Regions from separate parts of the Mesorhizobium sp. M7D.F.Ca.US.005.01.1.1 genome, predicted to be linked through region 1. Evidence: predicted binding sites of a transcription regulator. Region 1 holds the regulator's gene; each other region holds the start of a gene.

The links. Region 1 encodes PhoB, which activates phosphate uptake and scavenging genes when phosphate is short. Its sites were predicted from a motif close to TGTCATNNANCTGTCAT; they were not measured.
Region 2: EJ076_RS17805 (toxic anion resistance protein) is a predicted target of PhoB. The motif match lies at 3,818-3,834, and genes of this name have one in related genera.
Region 3: EJ076_RS04345 (PhoX family phosphatase) is a predicted target of PhoB. The motif match lies at 4,256-4,272, and genes of this name have one in related genera.

Annotation. Positions count from the first base shown of each region.
Region 1 is NZ_CP034453.1:7,001,332-7,008,267, reverse strand. Features, by position in the region: gene pstS (phosphate ABC transporter substrate-binding protein PstS) at 1-330, shown strand, start outside; gene pstC (phosphate ABC transporter permease subunit PstC) at 400-1,383, shown strand; gene pstA (phosphate ABC transporter permease PstA) at 1,387-2,238, shown strand; gene pstB (phosphate ABC transporter ATP-binding protein PstB) at 2,235-3,038, shown strand; gene phoU (phosphate signaling complex protein PhoU) at 3,064-3,771, shown strand; gene phoB (phosphate regulon transcriptional regulator PhoB) at 3,791-4,480, shown strand; gene EJ076_RS34060 (ROK family protein) at 4,497-5,744, opposite strand; gene xylF (D-xylose ABC transporter substrate-binding protein) at 6,015-6,936, shown strand, end outside.
Region 2 is NZ_CP034453.1:3,738,669-3,745,604, reverse strand. Features, by position in the region: gene EJ076_RS17830 (hypothetical protein) at 1-143, opposite strand, end outside; gene EJ076_RS17825 (hypothetical protein) at 206-349, opposite strand; gene EJ076_RS17820 (substrate-binding domain-containing protein) at 505-1,584, shown strand; gene EJ076_RS17815 (OpgC family protein) at 1,598-2,821, opposite strand; gene EJ076_RS17810 (alpha/beta hydrolase) at 3,025-3,690, shown strand; gene EJ076_RS17805 (toxic anion resistance protein) at 3,878-4,957, shown strand; gene EJ076_RS17800 (substrate-binding domain-containing protein) at 4,969-6,540, shown strand; gene EJ076_RS17795 (5-bromo-4-chloroindolyl phosphate hydrolysis family protein) at 6,555-6,936, shown strand, end outside.
Region 3 is NZ_CP034453.1:915,465-922,400, forward strand. Features, by position in the region: gene EJ076_RS04325 (NAD(P)/FAD-dependent oxidoreductase) at 1-553, shown strand, start outside; gene EJ076_RS04330 (MarR family transcriptional regulator) at 638-1,123, shown strand; gene EJ076_RS04335 (GNAT family N-acetyltransferase) at 1,120-1,800, shown strand; gene EJ076_RS04340 (hypothetical protein) at 1,820-2,044, opposite strand; gene EJ076_RS04345 (PhoX family phosphatase) at 2,183-4,186, opposite strand; gene EJ076_RS04350 (hypothetical protein) at 4,864-5,343, shown strand; gene EJ076_RS04355 (response regulator transcription factor) at 5,496-6,158, opposite strand; gene EJ076_RS04360 (sensor histidine kinase) at 6,155-6,936, opposite strand, start outside.

The DNA of each region.
Region 1 (6,936 bases):
GTCGAGCCGTCGCTCGAATCCTTCGGCGCGGCTGCTTCGAATGCCGACTTCAAGGGCGCGAAAAACTTCAACGTCATCATCACCAACGAGCCCGGCGACACCACCTGGCCGATCGCTGCCTCGACCTGGGTGCTGATCCACAAGGTTCCGGACGATGCTGCCGCAACCGGTGAAGCGCTGAAATTCTTTGCCTGGGCCTACAAGGACGGCAAGGAAACCGCCAAGGCGCTCGACTATGTCTCGATCCCCGATAGCGTCGTCGACCTGATCAAGACCTCCTGGAAGGCTGACATCCAGGCCGACGGCAAGCCCGTCTACGCTGGCGAATAACATCCTCCAAAGGAGCGCCGCACCGCGGCGCTCCTTATTCGTCCCTCAACACAAAGAGCCGAGCTTCACATGAGCGCTGTCCAGGAAGCCTTGCCAGCCATTCGAGGTTCGCGCGACGCGATTGTCAGACGGTTCGCGCTGACGGACTCGATTTTCCACGGGATGACCCGGGCCGCTGCCATATTGGTGCTGGTCCTGCTCGGCGGCGTTGCGATCTCGCTGTTTGCCGGATCCTGGCAAGCCCTGTCGACCTTCGGCTTCTCCTTCCTGACCAGCGAAAGCTGGAACCCGGTGACGGAGAAATTCGGTGCGCTGGCGCCGATCTACGGCACCATCATCACCTCCGCCATCGCCATCCTGATTGCCGTGCCGCTCGGCATCGGCATCGCCATCTTTCTCACCGAGCTTTGCCCGCGCCCGCTGCGACGGCCGATCGGCATGGCGGTGGAGCTGCTCGCCGGCATCCCGTCGATCATCTACGGCATCTGGGGCCTGTTCGTGCTGGCGCCGTTCCTGCAGACGACCGTGCAGCCCTTCATCATCGGCGTGTTCCACGGTATTCCAGGGCTTAGCAGCCTGTTTGCCGGTCCGCCCTACGGCATCGGCCTGCTGACCTCGTCGCTCATCCTTGCCATCATGGTGCTGCCCTTCATCACCTCGATCACCAAGGACGTCTTCGACACAGTGCCGCCGGTGCTGAAGGAGTCGGCCTACGGTATCGGCTGCACGACCTGGGAAGTGACCCGCCGCGTGGTTATCCCCTACACCAGGATCGGCATCATGGGCGGCGTCATGCTCGGCCTTGGCCGCGCGCTCGGCGAAACCATGGCGGTGACCTTCGTCATCGGCAACGCGCACCGCATCTCGACGTCGCTGTTCGCGCCGGCGACGACGATCTCGGCGACCATCGCCAATGAATTCACCGAAGCCGTCGGCGACCTCTACACTTCTTCGCTGGTGGCGCTCGGCCTGATCCTGTTCGTCATCACCTTCCTGATCCTTGCCATCGCCCGCTACATGCTGATGCGCATCGACGCCCGCACCGGAGCCTGACCGATGTCGACAGCCACATCGCTTCACCAGAGCCGCAAGAGGAAGAATGCCGTGATGATGACGCTGTGCGTCACCGCGGCGGGCATCGGCCTAGCCTGGCTGGCGCTCATCCTCGGCGCGCTGGTCTACAAGGGCGCCGCCGGCCTGTCCTTTGACGTCTTCACGCAGATGACGCCGCCTCCCGGCGACGCCGGCGGCCTGCTCAACGCCATCTATGGCAGCGTGGTGATGACCGTCATCGCCGTCATCGTCGGCACACCGATCGGCGTGCTGGCCGGAACCTACATGGCTGAGTACGGTCGCTTTTCCAAGCTGACCACCGTGGTGCGGTTCATCAACGACATCCTGTTGTCGGCGCCATCGATCATCATCGGCCTGTTCGTCTACGAACTGATGGTGCGGCCGATGGGGCATTTCTCGGCGATCGCCGGTGCAGTCGCGCTCGCCATCCTCGTCATCCCGGTTGTCGTGCGCACCACCGAAGACATGCTCAATTTGGTGCCGAACGCCTTGCGCGAAGCCGGCACCGCGATCGGCGCGCCGCGCTGGGTGGTCATCAAGTCGGTCGCCTACCGCGCCGCGCTTTCCGGCATCGTCACCGGCATATTGCTGTCGATCGCCCGTATCTCCGGCGAGACGGCGCCACTGCTCTTCACGGCGCTCAACAACCAGTTCTGGTCGAGCAATCTCAACGCGCCGATGGCCAGCCTGCCTGTCACCATCTTCCAGTTCGCTCTCAGCCCTTACGAGGAATGGCAGCAACTGGCCTGGACCGGTGCACTCATCATCACATTGACGGTTCTCGCGCTCAGCATCGTTGCTCGCAGCCTGACCGGACGCAGAGAGGACAAATGAGCCAGATGTTGTCTCCAGACATGACGATCGCCGCCGAGGCCACCGCCAAGGCCAAGATCGAGGTCAAGAACCTCAACTTCTACTACGGCCAGTCGAAGGCGCTGAAGGACATCACGCTGTCCTTGCCCGAGCGCAGCGTCACCGCCTTCATCGGGCCTTCGGGCTGCGGGAAGTCGACGCTGCTGCGCGTCTTCAACCGCATCTACGAACTCTATCCCAAGCAGACCGCCGAAGGTCAGGTGCTGCTCGACGGCCAGAACGTTCTCGACCGCTCGCAGGATCTCAACCTGCTGCGGACCAAGATCGGCATGGTGTTCCAGAAGCCGACGCCATTTCCGATGTCGATCTACGAAAACATCGCTTTCGGCGTCAGGCTCTATGAGAAGCTCAGCAAGTCCGAGATGGACGGCCGCGTCGAGCAGGCGCTGAAGCGCGCAGCACTCTGGACCGAGGTCAAGGACAAGCTCAACGCCAGCGGCCTCAGCCTCTCCGGTGGTCAGCAGCAGCGGCTCTGCATCGCCCGCACCGTGGCGGTGAAGCCGGAAGTCATCCTGCTCGATGAGCCGGCCTCGGCGCTTGACCCGCTGTCGACCGCCAAGATCGAGGAGCTGATCGACGAGTTGCAAGCCGACTACACGATCGTCATCGTCACCCACAACATGCAGCAGGCGGCGCGCGTGTCGAAGCAGACGGCCTTCATGTATCTGGGCGAACTGGTCGAGTTCGACCGCACCGAGAAGATCTTCACGTCGCCCCGCGAGAAGCGCACGCAGGACTACATCACCGGCCGCTTCGGCTGAGTTCAGGCATACGAGGGACAAGATCATGGGCGAACACACAGTCGCTTCTTTCGACGAGGATCTCGGACAAATCAGCAGGCTCATCAGCGATATGGGCGATCTCGCCGGCTCGATGGTCGGTGGTGCCACCAAGGCGCTTTTGAATTCCGATAACGCCCTCGCACAGCGCGTCGTCTCCGACGATGCGATCATGGACGCGCGCCAGCGCGAGCTCGACGACCGCGCCATCACGTTGATCGCCAAGCGGCAGCCGATGGCCGACGATCTACGCCATGTCGTCGGTTCGATCCGCATGGCCGGCGATCTCGAACGCATCGGCGACCTTGCCAAGAACATCGCCAAGCGCGTCGGCACCGTCGGCCTCAGCGTCACACCGCGTGACCTGTCGCATTCCATCGACGCAATGGCCCAGCTGGTGCTGATCCAGGTGCAGGGCGTGATCGAGGAGTATGCGGCGCGCGACGCCGCGGCCCTGGCGAAACTGCGCGCCGCCGACGAGCGCATCGACGTCAAATACACCTCGGTGTTCCGCGAACTGCTGACCTACATGATGGAAGACCCGCGCAACATCACTGCCTGCACGCATCTGTTGTTCTGCGCCAAGAACCTCGAGCGCATCGGCGACCATGTGACCAACATCGCTGAAAATGCCTATTATGTTTTGACCGGCACGCAGCTGCCCGCCAATCGCCCGAAGCAGGACGAGACGGCAATGTCCGCGCCGGCGGCATGACGACAGGGGTGACCAGTCGATGATCGCGCCACGCATCATGGTGGTGGAGGATGAGGAGCCGCTAGGCGTGCTGCTCCGCTACAATCTGGAATCCGAGGGTTACCAGGTCGAGGTGGTGACGCGCGGCGACGAGGCCGAGATCCGGCTGCAGGAGAACGTTCCCGACCTTCTGGTGCTCGACTGGATGGTGCCTGCGGTTTCGGGTATCGAACTCTGTCGTCGGCTAAGGATGCGTCCCGAGACCGAGCGGCTGCCGATCATCATGCTGACCGCGCGCGGCGAGGAAAGCGACCGCGTGCGTGGCCTGTCGACCGGCGCCGACGACTATCTGGTCAAGCCGTTCTCGACGCCGGAATTCATGGCCAGGGTCAAGGCGCTGCTGCGCCGGGCCAAGCCGGAAGTGCTATCCAGCGTGCTCAAGGTCGGCGACATCGTGCTCGATCGTGAGTCGCACCGGGTCTATCGTAAGAAGAGCGAGATCCGGCTCGGACCGACAGAATTCCGCCTGCTAGAGTTCATGATGCGTCATCCCGGCCGTGTGTTCTCGCGCAGCCAGCTGCTCGACAATGTCTGGGGCGAGACAATCTATATTGACGAGCGCACGGTGGACGTTCATGTCGGCCGGCTGCGCAAGGCGGTCAACAACGGCCGCATGCCCGATGTCATCCGCACGATCCGAGGCGCGGGCTACGCGATCAGGGAAGACTGAGCTCCCTCGTTTGAACTCACGCCACGTTCTTGCCGACGAGGCCAGCTCTCGCCTGCACGCCCGGTGCGAAAATCTCCTGGTCGACGAAGGTCAGTGCGCGCATGGCGCAGCCTTCGCGGATCAGCGGCAGTTCGTTCGGCTCGGTGTCGAAGGAAATCGATTTCGAGTGCTGGCCGCCGGCGGTCTGGGCAATCGCCTCGCGCAATGCCGGCTCGATCAGGTCGAAGGCAGCGGCGCTGACGCCGACCATGGCGACGGGCGCCGGATCGATCAGTGCGAACAGGCTGCCGAGACCGTAGCCGAGCGCTTCGCCGGCCTTGCGATAGGCCTCGCGCTCGGGGCCATCCCTTTCGCGGGCCGCGGTCGCCAGCGCGCGCATGTCGGCGTCGCTGACATCAGCGACGGGTTCTGCGTCCTCGCCCAGCTGCCTGGCGTTGCGCCAGATGGCGTAGTTTCCGGCATAGGCCTCGACGCAGCCGCGCCGCCCGCAGCGGCAGAGCGCACCTTTCGGCTGATGGATCATGTGGCCGAACTCGCCGCCCGAGGAATGGGTGCCGGTGAACAGCTCGCCCTTCAGCACCAGGCCCATGCCGATGCCATGCGACAAAAGGATGGCGATGAAATCGTCGCGGTAGCGATCAGGATCGCGCCAGCGTAGCGCTATCGCCATCATGTTGCAGTCATTCTCCATGGTGGCGGGGATGCCGAACTCGTCCTCGAGTATGTCGGCGAAGGCGATGTCGGTGTGCGGCGTGATCGGCGACCACAGCATGGCGCGGGAGCGGGTGTCGGTGATGCCCTGGATTGCCAGCGCGATGCGGGCGATGCTGCGGACGTCGAGATCAGGGTCCTCGAGACGGCGCCGCACGATTGCCGTGCATTCGCCGATCAGCGCGTCCCGCGACATGGTCAGCGTGTCCAGCCGGCGCTGTTCCTCTGATATCACCTGGCCGGCATAGTCGATGACGGCGACGGAGAGAAAATTCAGCGACAGCACCACGGTCATCACCGCCGCCGCTTCCGGATTGAGGCTGAGGCCAACCTGCGGCCGGCCGCGTTTGAGCGAGCCGGCCTCGCTTGGTTTGCTTTCGGTCAGGATGCCTTCCCCGATCAGGTCGGAAGAGATAGCCGATATGGTCGAGTGGCTAAGGCCGGTTGTCGCTGCGATCTCGGTGCGGGACGGCTGTCCGGCGCGGCGCACGGCCGCAATCACCATCGCCCGGTTGCGCCGGCGCAAATCGTCGTGGCGGATTCCGACCGACATGTTTCTTCAAGTCCTCCCGGTCGCCGCGGTTCTCCGTGCCCCTCGAACGCTGTCGGCAACGCAGTCAAATACTGGCAGAAGCCGCCCACTCTGTCATTTATTTATTCCGGGGCTCGAAAAAAATTCGCGAGCACATCAAAATCCATCAGAATCGATGTTGACAGCGTTCGGGTGTTGGACCAGTATTTTTTCGGGGCTCGAAAAAATAGGGCCTCTGTGCCGGCCTTCGGGTCAGTTTGGTCGCGCCATACGCGGCGCAGGGAGGATATTATGAAAAGATTCACAGCCGCCATCCTGGCGGGTGTCGCCATGTCGCTGACGCTCGCGTCGGTCGCGCAGGCGAAGGACAAGGTCATCGGCGTTTCGTGGTCCAACTTCCAGGAAGAGCGCTGGAAGACCGATGAGGCCGCCATGAAGACGGCGATCGAGGCTGCCGGCGACAAGTACATCTCCGCCGATGCGCAGTCCAATCCCGGCAAGCAGCTTACCGATGTCGAAAGCCTGATCTCGCAGGGCGCCAATTCGCTGATCATCCTGGCGCAGGATGCCTCGGCCATCGGCCCAGCGGTGCAGAAGGCGCTGGACGAAGGCATTCCGGTCGTCGGCTATGACCGTCTGATCGAGAACAAGGACGTCTTCTACCTGACCTTCGACAACAAGGAAGTCGGCCGCATGCAGGCCCGCGAAGTGTTCAAGGTCAAGCCGGAAGGCAACTATGTCTTCATCAAGGGTTCGGGTGCCGATCCGAATGCCGACTTCCTGTTCTCGGGCTCGATGGAAGTGCTCAAGGAAGCCATCGACAGCGGCAAGATCAAGAATGTCGGCGAGGCCTATACGGACGGCTGGCTGCCCGCCAACGCCCAGAAGAACATGGAACAGTTCCTCACCGCCAACGACAACAAGGTCGACGCCGTGGTCGCGGCCAATGACGGCACCGCCGGCGGCGTCGTCGCGGCACTGACGGCGCAGGGCCTTGCCGGCACCGTGCCGGTCTCGGGTCAGGACGGCGACCACGCCGCGCTGAACCGCATCGCACTCGGCACGCAGACCGTGTCGGTGTGGAAGGACGCGCGCGAACTCGGCAAGAACGCCGCCGAGATCGCCTCGCAGCTCGCCGACGGCAAGAAGACGAGCGACATTGCCGGCGCCAAGGACTTCACGACACCGGGCGGCAACACCGTCAAGTCGCTGT
Region 2 (6,936 bases), 3.3 Mb from region 1:
TCCTGCCGGCGCTCGGGCTGGACAAGCGATTCGCGATTGCGTCGCCGCAACCTCGCCAATCGACGCCCCTCCGGCCGTTCGGCCGGCGCGATGCCCCAATAGTTGCGATAGATGTCTTCGAACAGATAGCTCACGGGATGCATGACATGCACTCCTTTCAGTACTTGAATCGATCCAATCGATGGGCGCGAAAAAACGACCCCGATCAGCTCCGCTTGCGCTCCACAAGGAACCGCAGTTCGCGAACCCATGGACTGGCCTTGCCGCGGCGCTTCTGCGTCGTGGTGTTCGACGAGATGCTCCAGTCATTGCGATAAATGTCTTCGAACAGAAAGTTGACGGGGTGCATGACACATCTCCCTTTCCAAGGATTGAATCGATCCAATCAAAAGATCAAATATGGATTGGATCGATTCAAACATACACCGCACCGAACCCATGATCAAGTCAAAATTTGAACCGATCCAACGAAAGTGGTAGATGGACTGAATTGAGGAGACAAAAATGGCGCTATTGGCCTCTGGAAAGACAAGACCGGTCCGGCTGGCAGACATTGCCAAAGCGGCCGGCGTGTCGCACGGCACCGCGTCGAACGTATTCGCCCGCCCGGAGATCGTGCGCGAGGAGGTCCGAGAACGGGTCAAGGCGGCAGCCGAGGCTATGGGATATGGCGGACCTGACCCCAAGGGCCGGCTGCTGCGGGCCGGCAAGGTCAACGCCATCGGTGTCGCGACGGCCGAGCCGCTTTCCTACTTCTTCGACGACCCTTTCGCCCGGGTGATGATGGCCAGCATCTCGCAGGCTTGTGATGCGACCGGTGCGGGGATCTCGCTGGTCTCCGCCGCCAACAACGAACAGCTCGCCTGGAACATCCAGAGTGCGCTGGTCGATGGCTTCATTGTCTTCTGCGTTGATGGCGGTTCAAAGCTGGTCGAACTGGCGCGTGAACGCAAGCTGCCCTTTGTGGCACTCGATCTCGATTCAGACGATGATGAGGCGGTCGCCGCTATCGGTGTCGACAACATCGCCGGGGCCGGCCTGGCGGCCCGACATCTGACCGAGCTCGGGCATCGTCGCTTTGCGGTGCTTGCCTTGCCCGTCGCGGACTCCGGCTTCGGCCCCACCACGCAGGAGCAAGTGGAGAAGGCCCTCTATTCCGGGACGCGCGACCGCCTGCGTGGCTACTTCGCCGAACTCTCCCGCTTCGACATCGATGTCTCGCGTGTGCCGATCTACGAAACTGTCAACGACGAGGAGAGCGTGTGGGCCGGCCTCGACCATATTTTCGCCGGCGCCGAGACGCCGACCGCAATACTGGCCATGTCGGACAGGATTGCACTCCATGCACTGGACTGGCTGCGGCAGCGTGACATCGCGGTACCGGGCGACGTTTCGATCGTCGGCTTCGACGGTGTTCCGGAAGGAGCGGTTTCCAAGCCGCCGCTGACCACAATCGTCCAGCCGATCGCCGAGATGGGCCGCCTTGCCGTCAAGGCGATCCTTGAAAACGACGGCTCGTTCAGCCGGCAATCGCTGCCCGTCGACCTCTTGGTGCGGGCTTCATCCGGCCCCTCGCCCGCCTGAGCCGCCTGACGCCTCAACGCCCCATTCTTGTCGCCATCGACGACATGCCGAAGGACGCATGGACGGGCGGTGCCGGATTGTGAGCCGGCCTGCTTTTCCCGGACCAGCCGAGGCCCGAAAGCCATTCGAGATAGTAGGCGACCGCGAACTGCATGACGATGCCGGCCGATATCAACAGGCTGTCATAGGCAAATCCGCCCGGATTGATCAGCTTCAGCACCTGCGCCGCCATTGCGAGCACAGTGCCGGCAATGAAAACCGGCAGCGATCGTTTGCCCAATATGGCAAGCGGATGATCGCGCCCGGTGCGAAACAGGTTCGAGATGGCGGGGAATGCCACGATCAGGTAGCTCACCGCCAATATGTGCAGCAGCCTTGGCAGTGACAGGAACGTCTTGTCGAAGCCGGTCAGCACCGGAGGCAGACCCAACCAGGAGATCTGCCCCCAGAGCGGGCTATGCACCCAGACCACAGCGGTCGCGGTGTAGGCCAAAGCCGCGCCGACCAGCCAGCGATTGACCGGGATGCTACCGCCGCGACGCACATGCAGCGTGCCTGCCAGGCCGATATTGAAAAGGAACTGCCACGACAGTGGATTAAGAAACCAGAAGCCAGGCTCGGGATAGTTGGGCGGAGCAATCTGGTAGATCCCAGCGACCAGCCACAGCGCGCCGGATGCGGCAAGCGCCGGCAATGGCCGGTAGCTGACGAAGAGCAGAAAGACCGGCGCCAGCAGGAGCAGCACGGCATAGACCGGCAGGATGTTGTTATAGCCGAGCTGGTGGCCGAGCGTCACGATGCCGATCAGCACTTGTGGCGTATTCTTGATCAACGGCTCGAGGTTGATCATCGTCAAAAGCTCCGGTCGCCTGGCAAACACCGCCGCGGCGCAGAAGATCGCCATCACCACCATGGTGGTGACGATGTGGGCGGCATAGAGCACACCAGCGCGGCGCCACATCTTCAACGTCGCCAACAACCGGTTTCCAGGCTGGAATTTCTTGCCATAGGCGAGCGCGACCGAGATGCCGGAGATCAGCACGAAGACTTCCGCCGCGTCTGAAAAGCCGAAATTCTTGTACGTCAGATACTCGAAGGCGGTACCCGGTACGTGGTCGACATAGATGGTCAGCAGAGCGAGAGCGCGGAACACATCGATACGCGTGTCGCGATCGGCGATGCGCGAATCGCGGTCTGGGACACGCGCATCGCGGTCTGGGGAAATCTGGGTGGTCATCGACAAAAAGGCCTCAAAGCTGGTTGTTCATGCCGGCAATGCGACCCCCGGCGCACCGCTTCGATTCCTCCCGAAGCAATGGTATCGGCGAAGAAACGGACTGTAATGCGCCCGGTTCAATCAACTTTCGCGGAGCTTGAAAATATTGCGTTTTGAAGCCGGCAAACTGATGGGAATCATCATGGAATCAAAAGGATGAGGCCATGACCGAAAGGACCTCACAAGATGGTGCGCTGCTGCGTGATCTCGCCTTCAGCTACCGCCTTTACAGCCCTGCGGATTCAACCGACGAATGCCTCTTCCTGCTGCATGGGTCGGGTGTCGACGAGACCACATTGGTGCCGCTGGCACGAGAGATCGCGCCGCATGCCGTGCTGATCGCGGTGCGCGGCCGCATCGTCCAGGAGGATGGTTTCCGCTGGTTCGCGCGCATCACGCCGACGCGCTTCGAACAGGCAAGCATCCGCACCGAAACCGAGGCCTTTGCGGGTTTCGTTGCTGACGCGGCCGCACGCCATCATCTCGACCTCTCCCGCACGATGTTCCTCGGCTATTCGAACGGCGCCAATCTGGTTTCGAGCCTGATGCTGCTGCGTCCGGGCCTCGTCGAACGCGCAGCGCTGCTGAGACCGATGCCGGTGCTCGATGACGTGCCGGCGACGGATCTGTCAAAGGTGCGAGCGCTCATCATCGCCGGCGCCGCGGATCTCACCTATGCGCCCTTCGCGCCGGCGCTGGTGACATTGCTCAGCCAGCATGGCGCCGAGATCGATGCCCGGATTGTTGCATCGGGTCATGAATTCGGCAGCGCCGACGCGGCGATCGTCAGGCAATGGCTGACAGCGCCAGCCACCGTCGCACAAGACTGATGGACAGTAGCCGGCGGAATGAGCTTGTCCACCGGATCGAATCCCTGCAAACCTTGCCCGTTTTCAGGCTGAAACCCGCATGTTTTGCGCCCAGAGCCGGGTCGGCCCCTTCCCTTATCCACAATGCCGACATATCCCTGTCACACACAGCCTATGGAGATACTGTTCATTTTGAGGGGAGGTCTGCATGGCCGACAAGAACAGCATCACTCTGCTCGACGACACCTCGACATTGCCGGCAATCGTTGCCGACCCGTCCGACATCGCCAGGATCGAAAGCACGATCGACGTCAGGGATCGCGCCGGCATTTCGGTCTATGGCGACCGTGCCCAGCAGGCTGTCAGCGACTATGCCGACAAGATTCTGGGTCAGCTTCGCAATCGCGATCTCGGCGACACCGGAAATCTGCTGACCGACATCATCATGAAGGCCAAGAACCTCGATCCGGCTTCGCTGAAGGACGAAGGGTTTCTCGGCAATCTGTTTTCCTCCTTCAAGGCGCGGCTCGAACGCTTCAAGGAAAAATACGAGGATGTTGCCGGCCAGATCGACCGCATCGGCCTCGAACTCGACCGCCACAAGGATACGCTGCGGCGCGACATCGCCGTGCTCGACGACCTGCATGAGCAGACCAAGGACTCGATCCTCAAGCTCGACGCCTATGTGCAGGCAGGCAAGAAATTCGTCGACGACTATCGCACCAACGAATTGCCCAAGCTGAAGGCCGCGGCGGATTCGGCCAGCGGCGATGTCGGCGGCACGCTGGAGGCGCAGACCTATCAGGATGCGGTCCAGGCGCTGGATCGTCTGGAAAAGCGCGTCTTCTATCTGGTGCAGGCGCGCCAGCTCGGCATCCAGCAACTGCCGCAGATCCGCATCGTCCAGTCCGGCGACGAGACGCTGATCGAGAACCTGCAGGCGACCTCGGCGCTCACCGTGCCGGCCTGGAAGCAGAAAATGGTCATCCTGCTTGGGCTGACCAATCAGAAATCGGCGCTCGAACTGCAAAAGACGGTGACGGACGCCACCAATGAGATGATCCGGCAGACCTCCAAGATGATGAAGGATCAGGCGATCTCGATCGAAGAACAGGCGCAGCGCGGCATTGTCGATGTCGAGACGCTGGCGCAGGCCAACCGCGATCTCATCGACACCGTGCAGGGCGTGCTGAAGGTCCAGCAGGAGGGTCGCCAGAAGCGGGCCGATGCTGAAAAGCAGATGGACCAGATGACGATCGATCTGAAGAAAGCGCTGACCCAGGCCTGATCGGAACCGCCATGCCGAAGACGCTGACGTCCGTTCTGCTGCTGGCCCTGGCGGTTCTGCTCGCGGCCTGCAACGCCAGCCACGTCAAATTCTCGATCGTATCGGGCTCGGAAAACACTGTCCTGCAGCCGATCGTTCAGGAATTCTGCGACAAGCAGGGTGCCACATGCACCTTTGCCTATGAGGGCTCGCTCGACATCGGCCTTGGCCTGCAACGGCCCGCCGGGCTCGACCAGGATGCGGTCTGGCCGGCCTCGAGTGTCTGGGTCGACCTGTTCGATTCAGGCCGCAAGGTGCGCAACCTGACCTCGATCGCGCAGATGCCGGTCATTCTCGGCGTGCGCAAATCCAAGGCCGCGGAGCTCGGCTGGGTCGGCAAGGATGTTTTCATGAAAGACATTCTGGCCGCGGTGAAGGACGGCAAGCTCAAGTTCCTGATGACGTCGGCGACGCAATCCAATTCCGGCGCCAGCGCCTATCTCGCCATGCTCTCCAGCGCACTCGGCGGCAAGGAGGTGATCGAGCCCGGCGACCTCGACAATCCGAATGTGCGTGAGACGGTGAGCGCTTTGCTGCAAGGCGTCGAGCGCTCATCAGGCTCGTCGGGCTGGCTGGCAGACCTCTATGTCGACTCGGCCGGCAAGGGCACCGTCTATGACGCCATGTGGAACTATGAGGCGACGCTGAAGGAGACCAACGACAAACTGAAGCAGATGGGCAAGGAGCCGCTCTATGCCGTCTATCCGGCGGACGGCGTCGCGGTCGGCGATTCGCCGCTCGGCTTCATCGACCATGGGCGCGGCCCGGAGGTCGAAAAATTCTTCACCGACCTGCTCGCCTATCTGCAGTCGGATGCGGTGCGCAAACGCATCGCCGACACCGGCCGGCGGCTGCCGCTTGGCGGCTCGGCGATCCAGGCCGCGGCCGAACCCGACTGGAATTTCGATCCGGGCAAACTGGTGACCTCGATCCGCATGCCGGAGCCGGCGGTGATCCGCAAGGCGCTCGATCTCTATCAGGAAGCCTTGCGCAAGCCTTCACTGACGGCACTGTGCTTCGACTTTTCCGGCTCCATGGAAGACCAGGGCGAGAAACAGTTACAGGCAGCGGCGCAGTTCCTGTTCACGCCGGAAAAGGCCAGCGAGGTGCTGGTGCAATGGACGCCGTCCGACCGCATCTTCGTGCTGCCGTTCGACAGTGCCGTGCGCGCCAATTTCGAAGCGACCGGCGATGCTGCCGGGCAAGCCCAGTTGCTGGCTGCCGTCGCGGACCAGCATGCCGGCGGCGGCACCGACATGTATGCCTGTGCCCAGCAGGCGCTGCAGCAGATCACGGCAACAGCGGATCTGTCGAAATATCTGCCGGCGATCGTCATCATGACAGATGGCCGCACCGACGGCAGCGCCGACCTGTTTCTAAGCCAGTGGCGCAGCGCGCCGGCGCGCGTGCCGGTGTTCGGCATCACCTTCGGCGATGCCGACAAGAGCCAGCTCGACAGCCTTGCCAAGGCAACTTCGGCGCGCGTATTCGATGGCAGCGGCGATCTGGCAGGCGCCTTCCGCGCCGCCCGGGGCTACAACTGAGATGCGCGGCTAGGATGCGTGGCTTGTTCGGCAACGACTGGAACTGGATCGTGGCGGGCCTCGTCTCGGCGGTGCTGCTGATCGGTTTGAGTTTTCTCACGCATTTCCCGTTCCTGGTGTCGGTGGTTATCGCCGCGCTGGTCTTTGCCGGGCTTGTGTTCGTGCTGGCGCCGCGTCAGCTGTTCGAAGGGCTCGACCTCAGCTCGATCGGCGGCAGCCGGGTTGCGTTTGCGCGCGAGTTGCTGGCGCAGGCCCAGCCGGCGGCGGACCGCCTGGCCGCAACCGCCCGCACCATTCCCGACAAGGACATGGCGGCAAAGGTGAAGAACCTGTCGGACATCGCCGCCGATGTGATCACCAGGGTCGAAGCCAAGCCCGAAAGTGCGCCTGCCGTGC
Region 3 (6,936 bases), 1.1 Mb from region 1:
GCGGATCGGCAAGATCGCCGTGCATCGGCTTTCGCCGTTCATGGCGCGCTTGCCGTTGCGGGTCGCCGATGCGGCGATCGCGGCAACGCAGCGCCTCGTCTTCGGCGACCTGACCAAATTCGGCATGCCGCCCGCACCCAGGGGCGGCGTCAGCCGCCTGACCTCGGATTATACCGCGATCGCTGCCGACGACGGCGCCGTCGACGCCATCAAGGCCGGCAAGATCACCGTCGTGCCGCCCATACGGGAATTCACCCGCGACGGCGTGATCTTGGCCAATGGCAGCCTGATCGATCCCGATATCGTCATTGCCGCGACAGGCTACCGCACCGGGCTGGAGCCCATGGTCGGCAAGCTCGGCGTGCTCGACAGCAAGGGCGTCCCGCTCTTCAACGGCGGGCAAGCCGATCCGAAATTGCCCGGCCTGTGGTTTACCGGCATGCGGCCAAGCATTCGCGGCTGCTTCGCCAATGCCGGCATCCTGGCCAAGGCGATCGCCAAACGGATTGCAGCTTCCGCTGGCGCCTCCCACCAATCCGGTGCTTCACGCTGACTTAATCGGAGACGCCGGCACGTCGGCTCGATCAACTGATTGCTATGTTATATAACATGTTATCATTTATGGCACAGGTCGACTATGGAAGACGTCATACGATCTCTTGGCTACCTCTGCCTGGGCAGCAGGTTGAAGCGCATTGGCGAGCAGTTGCAGGCCGACGCGCAGCGTCTGCTCGACGGCTTGGAGGTTCCACTTCAATCGAGCCAGTACCCGTTGCTTGCCGCACTCGACAAACTGGGACCGTTGGCTGTCGGCGAACTGGCGCAATCGCTGGGGCTGACACAGCCGGGTGTGACAAGAAGCGTGTCGCTTCTGGCCGAGCTGGGGCTGGTCGAAGCCATCCAGTCGGATGGTGACCAGCGGCGGCGGGTGGTCTCGCTGACTAAGAAGGGTCAACGCCTGGTCGATGTCGCGAAGCGGGACGTGTGGCCGCGCATAGAGAGCGCCGTCGCGGATTTGTGCCGAGATCTTTCGGGGCCGCTTCTCGATCAACTCGCGGCCATTGAGGACGGTCTGGCCACGGCCCCGCTCGATCGTCGCGTCAAGGAAGGCGCCAGGCAATGAAACATATTCTTGACCGTCCCGTCTGGAGCGCGCTGGAGACGAGGCATCAGGCCTTCGCGCAAGGTGGCAAGCTTGCCAGGCGCTATTCACCGTCAATCGCCCTCTTTGCCGCTACAGCTACCGACGATGCCGAAAGCCTGCGGGCGTTCGGCAAGCTTGTGTCCTCGGGCGAGAGCGTGATCATGGCTCAGGCCGATGCCATTGCGCTGCCCGTCGGCTTGTCGGCGATCTCGACGGCCGCTGCCGTCCAGATGGTTGCCGAGGTGCCGTTGCAGACCGTGTCGGACGAGCGCGTGCAACGTCTGACGCAAGAGGATGCGGCCGAGATGCTGGCCTTGGCGTCACTCACCAAACCCGGCCCGTTCACATCCGGGGCGTTGAGCCTCGGCGACTTCTGGGGTGTGAAAATCAACGGCAGGCTGGTGGCGATGGCCGGCGAGCGCATGAAGCAACCCGGCTATAGCGAACTCAGCGGCGTCTGTTCGCACCCGGAATTCCGTGGCGGCGGCCTCGGCCGGCTGCTATCGCTGTTCGTGGCAGACCAGATTTTTGCACGCGGCGAGATACCCTACCTCCACGCCTATGCCGCAAACACTGGTGCCATAAGATTGTACGAATCCATCGGCTTCCGATTGAGAAGCATGATCAATGTGGCCGTGGTTCAGCGGGCCGAATAGGATAAGGCGCCGCCGGGCATCACGCCGACTTTGGCTCGAGCCGCCGGAAACCGACGGCCTCCATCAGCATATCCTCTTCGACCATGCCGGCATTGTGCAGGGCGAGCAGGTTAAGCGCGATTTCGCGCGCATCGGCGGAATCGGGATGCGCTTCACGCCGCCGGCAGGCCTCATCGAACACGCGCTGCAGCTTGGCTATATCGGCTGGCTTGAGCAAGCCACGGTCATAGACGGACTTCGACATGGCGATCTCCTGATAAAGACCTAGGGCGCCACGTTTAAATTGCCAATCTTTCCCGAGGCTTGAATGATTTCACGTAAAAAGGGAGGGGCTTCGGGTCACCGAAATCCCTCCCTTGAGATTGCAAACCAGTGCCGGATATCAGACCGCGATCTTGCCGCCACCCTGTTTGGTGATGGCGACCACCGACGGCCGCACCGGCATGTCGGGCTTGAAGTCGGGCCAGCGTGTCGACAGGTCTTCATAGTAGGACGGGCGGCCGAACGCCTCCCAGTCCTCGCCGCCGTCGCCCGGATGCTGGACGGCGACGAAGGCGGTCTGGTCGTCGGGCGCAAACAGCGGACCGCACATTTCGGCGCCGATCGGCACGCGGAAGAACAGTTTTGAGGTCGCCCGCGCCGACCCTTCGGTGTCCACTGCCCACAGGCCGTCGGTACGGCCGGTGGCCTTCGGGCCCTGGCCATCGGTGGCCACCCACAGGCGGCCGGCCGAATCGACGGCGCAATTGTCGGGCATGCCGAACCAGCCATTGGCCGTCGTTGCCGTCGAGAAGGTGGCGCCGACATCGGCCACCGAAGGATCGCCGCATTTCAACAGCACTTCCCACTTGCCCTTGGCAGCGGTGAAATCGCCGCCGTCCTCCGATATCTCGATGATGTGGCCGAAGGCGTTTTCGGCGCGCGGGTTGGCGGCGTCGACCTGGTCGGCCTTGCGCTTCGAATTGTTGGTCAGCATCACATAGACCTTGCCGTTGACGGCATTGGGCTGGATGTCTTCCGGGCGGTCCATCTTGGTGGCGCCGAGCAGGTCGGCGGAGCGGCGTGTTTCGATCAGCACGTCGGCTTGGCCAGTGAAGCCGTTTTCAGCCGTCAGCGGCCCCTGGCCGAAGACGATCGGCAGCCATTCCACGGAACCGTCTTCGGCGAACTTGGCGACATGCAGCGTGCCGTCGTCGAGCAGGTCCTTGTTGGCGGCATGGTCGTTCGGATTGAACGCCGCCTTGGTGACGAACTTGTAGACATAGTCGAAGCGCTCGTCGTCGCCGAGATAGAAGACGACGCGGCCGTCCTTGGCGACGATCGATTCGGCGCCTTCATGCTTGAAGCGGCCCATGGCGGTGCGCTTCCTCGGCGTCGAGGTCGGATCGTTGACATCGACCTCGACGATCCAGCCGAAGCGGTTGGCCTCGTTGGGCTCTTTGGCGAGATCGAAACGGTCGTAATGCGCCGCCCATTCATAGGCGCCTTCGGGAATGCCGAGGCGCTTGTAGTTGGCGGCTTCCTTGTGGTCTGCCGGCAGTTCGCCGGAGAAATAGCCGTGGATGTTTTCCTCGGCCATCACATAGGTGCCCCAGGGCGTGACGCCACCGGCGCAGTTGTTGAACGTGCCGAAAACCTTGGTGCCGGACGGGTCGGCATTGGTCTTGACGCGGTCATGGCCGGCAACCGGACCCGACAGCGCCATTTCGGTGCTGGAGGTGATGCGGCGATTGAGCTTGCCGTCGCGCACCACCTGCCATTTGCCAGCGTCCTTGCGGATCTCGACGATGGTGCCGCCGTGCGCCGCCATCTCGACATCGACCTGCTCCTTCGAGAGGGGTGCGACTTCGGCCGACTTCTTGCCGTCCTTTTCGACGATCTTCACGATGCCCGGGAACATCAGATGCGGGTTGGTGTATTCGTGGTTGACCACCAGCAGGCCGTGTTCGGCTGAACCGTCGATCGGGAGATAGCCGACGTAGTCGTTGTTGTAGCCGAACTGTCTGGACTGCGCCTGCGCCGACTGTTTCGTCGGGTCGAAGTCCGGCGAATCGGCAAACAGCGGGTCGCCCCAGCGCAACAGCACATCGGCGTCGTAGCCCGGTGCGACATGATGCTTGTCGTCGATGCCGGCCTCCAACTCGTCGAACGCGAAGGCCGAGCCTTCCGCGGCCCGGGCCTCGTCGGCGCTGATAAGCGCCAGCGGGGAGACGGTGGCGGCGATGGCCGAGACGGCCAGCGAACCCCTGAGGAAGCCGCGGCGCGAGAACCGCGCGGCAATGATCTCGCCCATGGTGCGGTTGTCGGTGGGGTTGGTGGCCGGGCCGTCGTTTTCCTCGAGCAGGCTGGTGCGGAATCGGGCGTCAGGGGAGCGGTGTTCGGTCATTTGGGGGCTTGCCTCTGGCTGCGTGGATGGCTGGAGCGTGTTGCCTGTTTAACCCCTTATAATCGCCGGATCACATTTTCGTGACATCAGAGGCCTTTCAGACGCAACAGGCATTCCGCGCACCGTTGGCTAAGCATTCTCGGAGTTGCCGTGCCAGGGATGGTGGACATGATGTGACGGCGGACCACCGGCGACAGGATCGGAGTGGACGGCAACAAGATCGAGCATCCCGACGGCATCAGAGAGACAGCGCCAGGGAAGCAATCGAGAACGGTCGTTTCGATATAAAGGAGCCCTCGGCCGCGCCATCGTCGAACGTCCGGCGCCGGCGGACGATATTAGTCGTCTTCAGGCTCTGTGAAACAGGTCAACCAGGCAAAAGCCAGCGTTACAAGTCACCTCCGCCGCCCCCGGCGGAGGTGACTTGATGTCCGGCGTCTGCCGTCGTCAGGCATCGGGAAAGCCAGTCTCCCGTTAAGCGATAGCGGTCGCGGCGCCGTTCATACGAAGCTAATATAGCATAGGGATAGGACTTTAGTCCAATCTTGCGCTTGCAAAAGTCCTGGGTGACAACCGCAACGGTCGGAGGTCGCTTCCGGGAACCACGTCTTTCAGCGATGCTGGTTGCTACTGCGACGTTGAGGGTGGGCGCGCCGGCTCAATCGACGGAGATCAGGATGCACAGATCGGTCACGACCCGTTGTTGCCGGCTGGCGCTCAGATTGGCGGCCGCGCTGGCGTTGACCATCGCTCCCTATCACTTTGCCCTCCACGGCTCCGTTCCCGGAATCGACACCGCCAGCGCACAGGCCGGCAAGGGCGGCAATGGCGGTGGCAACAGCGGGGGTGGAAACGGCAATGGTGGCAGCAGCGGTGGCGGAAACAGCAGCGGCGGTAATAGCGGCAACAGCAACGGGAATGGCAACAGCGGCAATTCCGGCAAGTCGGGATCAAACAAGGGCAACAGCGCGAGTCATGTCAATGCCACGACCGGTGACAAGGTCGACGTGACAGGCAACAAGATCACAGTCCGGCATCCCGACGGCTTAACCGAACAGCTTGAGAACGGCCGTTTCAGGATGGAGGATGCGCTCGGGCGCACGATCATCGACCGCCGGGCCACGCCGGCCGATGTCAGCCGCCTGAAGGCCTTGTGAAGCTTGCCAACAGGCAACGGCCGGCTTCACATGTCACCTCCGCCGCCCCCCGGCGGAGGTGACCTCGTTTCTGGGCCGGCACCGCGCGATTTCCGGCACCGCGATGACTGAAGTCCCTGGAGCGGCTCCGGTTTGGTAGAAGCGCTGAACTGTTAGGTATGGCTCCTGTCGCGGTCGCGCGACTCACGCATCATCAAGGCTGCCTCGGTGCGGTTTCGCACATTGAGTTTCGACAGCACGCCGGTCATGTGATGCTTGACGGTCTTCTCCTGAAGCTCCAGCCGCAGGGCGACTTCCTTGTTGCTCAGCCCCTCAGCCACCAGCCGCAGGATTTCCGTCTGCCGCTCGGTGAGTTGCCGCAGCCGGTCCGCTATGGCGTTGGTGGGTTTCTGGGACTGGAGATCCGAAAGCAGTCGGGCCGACAGCGTCGGCGAAAGATAACTCTCGCCAGCCGCCACGTTGCGCAGGATGTCGGCAAGCGCGCGCGATCCGATACCTTTGAGGACATAGCCGCGCACCCCAGCGTTCAGGGCCATGGTCACATCGGCATTGGCCTCCGAAACGGTCAGCATGACGATCTTCTGGGCGGGATGGCTGGCGAGGATGCCTGCAACCGCGGCCAGACCACCCCCCGGCATGGAGATATCGAGCAGCAATATGTCGGGCCGCACCGTCGAGGCGATGCGTTCGGCATCCTGCGCCGTGGCACCCTCGCCAGCCATCTCGAAACCTCCGATCTCCGACAGGCTGCGCGTCACACCTTCGCGAAAGAGGGGATGATCGTCGACAATGGCGATGCGAATAACATCAGTCATGCTTGCTCCTCAATCGATAGACGGATCACCAATCGCGTGCCTTGCGGCCCGGTCAAGGTTTCGAACTGGCCACCAATGCTTTCGACCCGCTCTCTGAGGCCGGCGAGCCCGAGGCCCTCGACCCGTGCCGGATCGAAGCCTGGCCCGGCGTCCGATACTTCAACACAAAGCCTGCCACCTTTCATCCCGGCACTCACCGCTTGATCCTTGCCTCGCCCGTGGCGGTAGGCATTGTTCAGCCCTTCCTGCACGAAACGATAGATGCTGATCTTCTCGGAGGCGCCGGGCTCTGGCAACTGTCCGGCCAGCGTGAGTGTCACTGACGTTCCCGTCCTCAGCTCGTGTTCGTTGACGGCCAGCCGCAGAATGTCTGGGGCGGCTGCCGTCTCTATCTGCGGCAGGACGAGGCCGGTGCAGATGCCGCGTATTTCGCGCAGCGCATCCTCCAGCGTCTTGCGGATCATCGCGACCTCGGTCGAGCGGCTTTCGCCCGAATGGCCTTCGGCGGAAAATATCGGACTGTCCATGCGCAACGCCGCCAGGGCCACGAGTTGGGCCGGACCGTCATGGAGATCGGCGCCGATACGGCGCAAATATCTTTCGTTGAGCGCGGTGGCGCGGCGGGAGGCCCGCTGCACGCGCATTCTCAGGGCGCTGTTTTGCGTCACCAGACCCTGCAGTTCCGACACCTGGCGGCGCAGCGCCCCGCGCTGATCGTCGATGGTGCGGCTGCCGCGCAGGACGATGCCCGACAAGAGTAGCAATGCCGCCAGGGTCG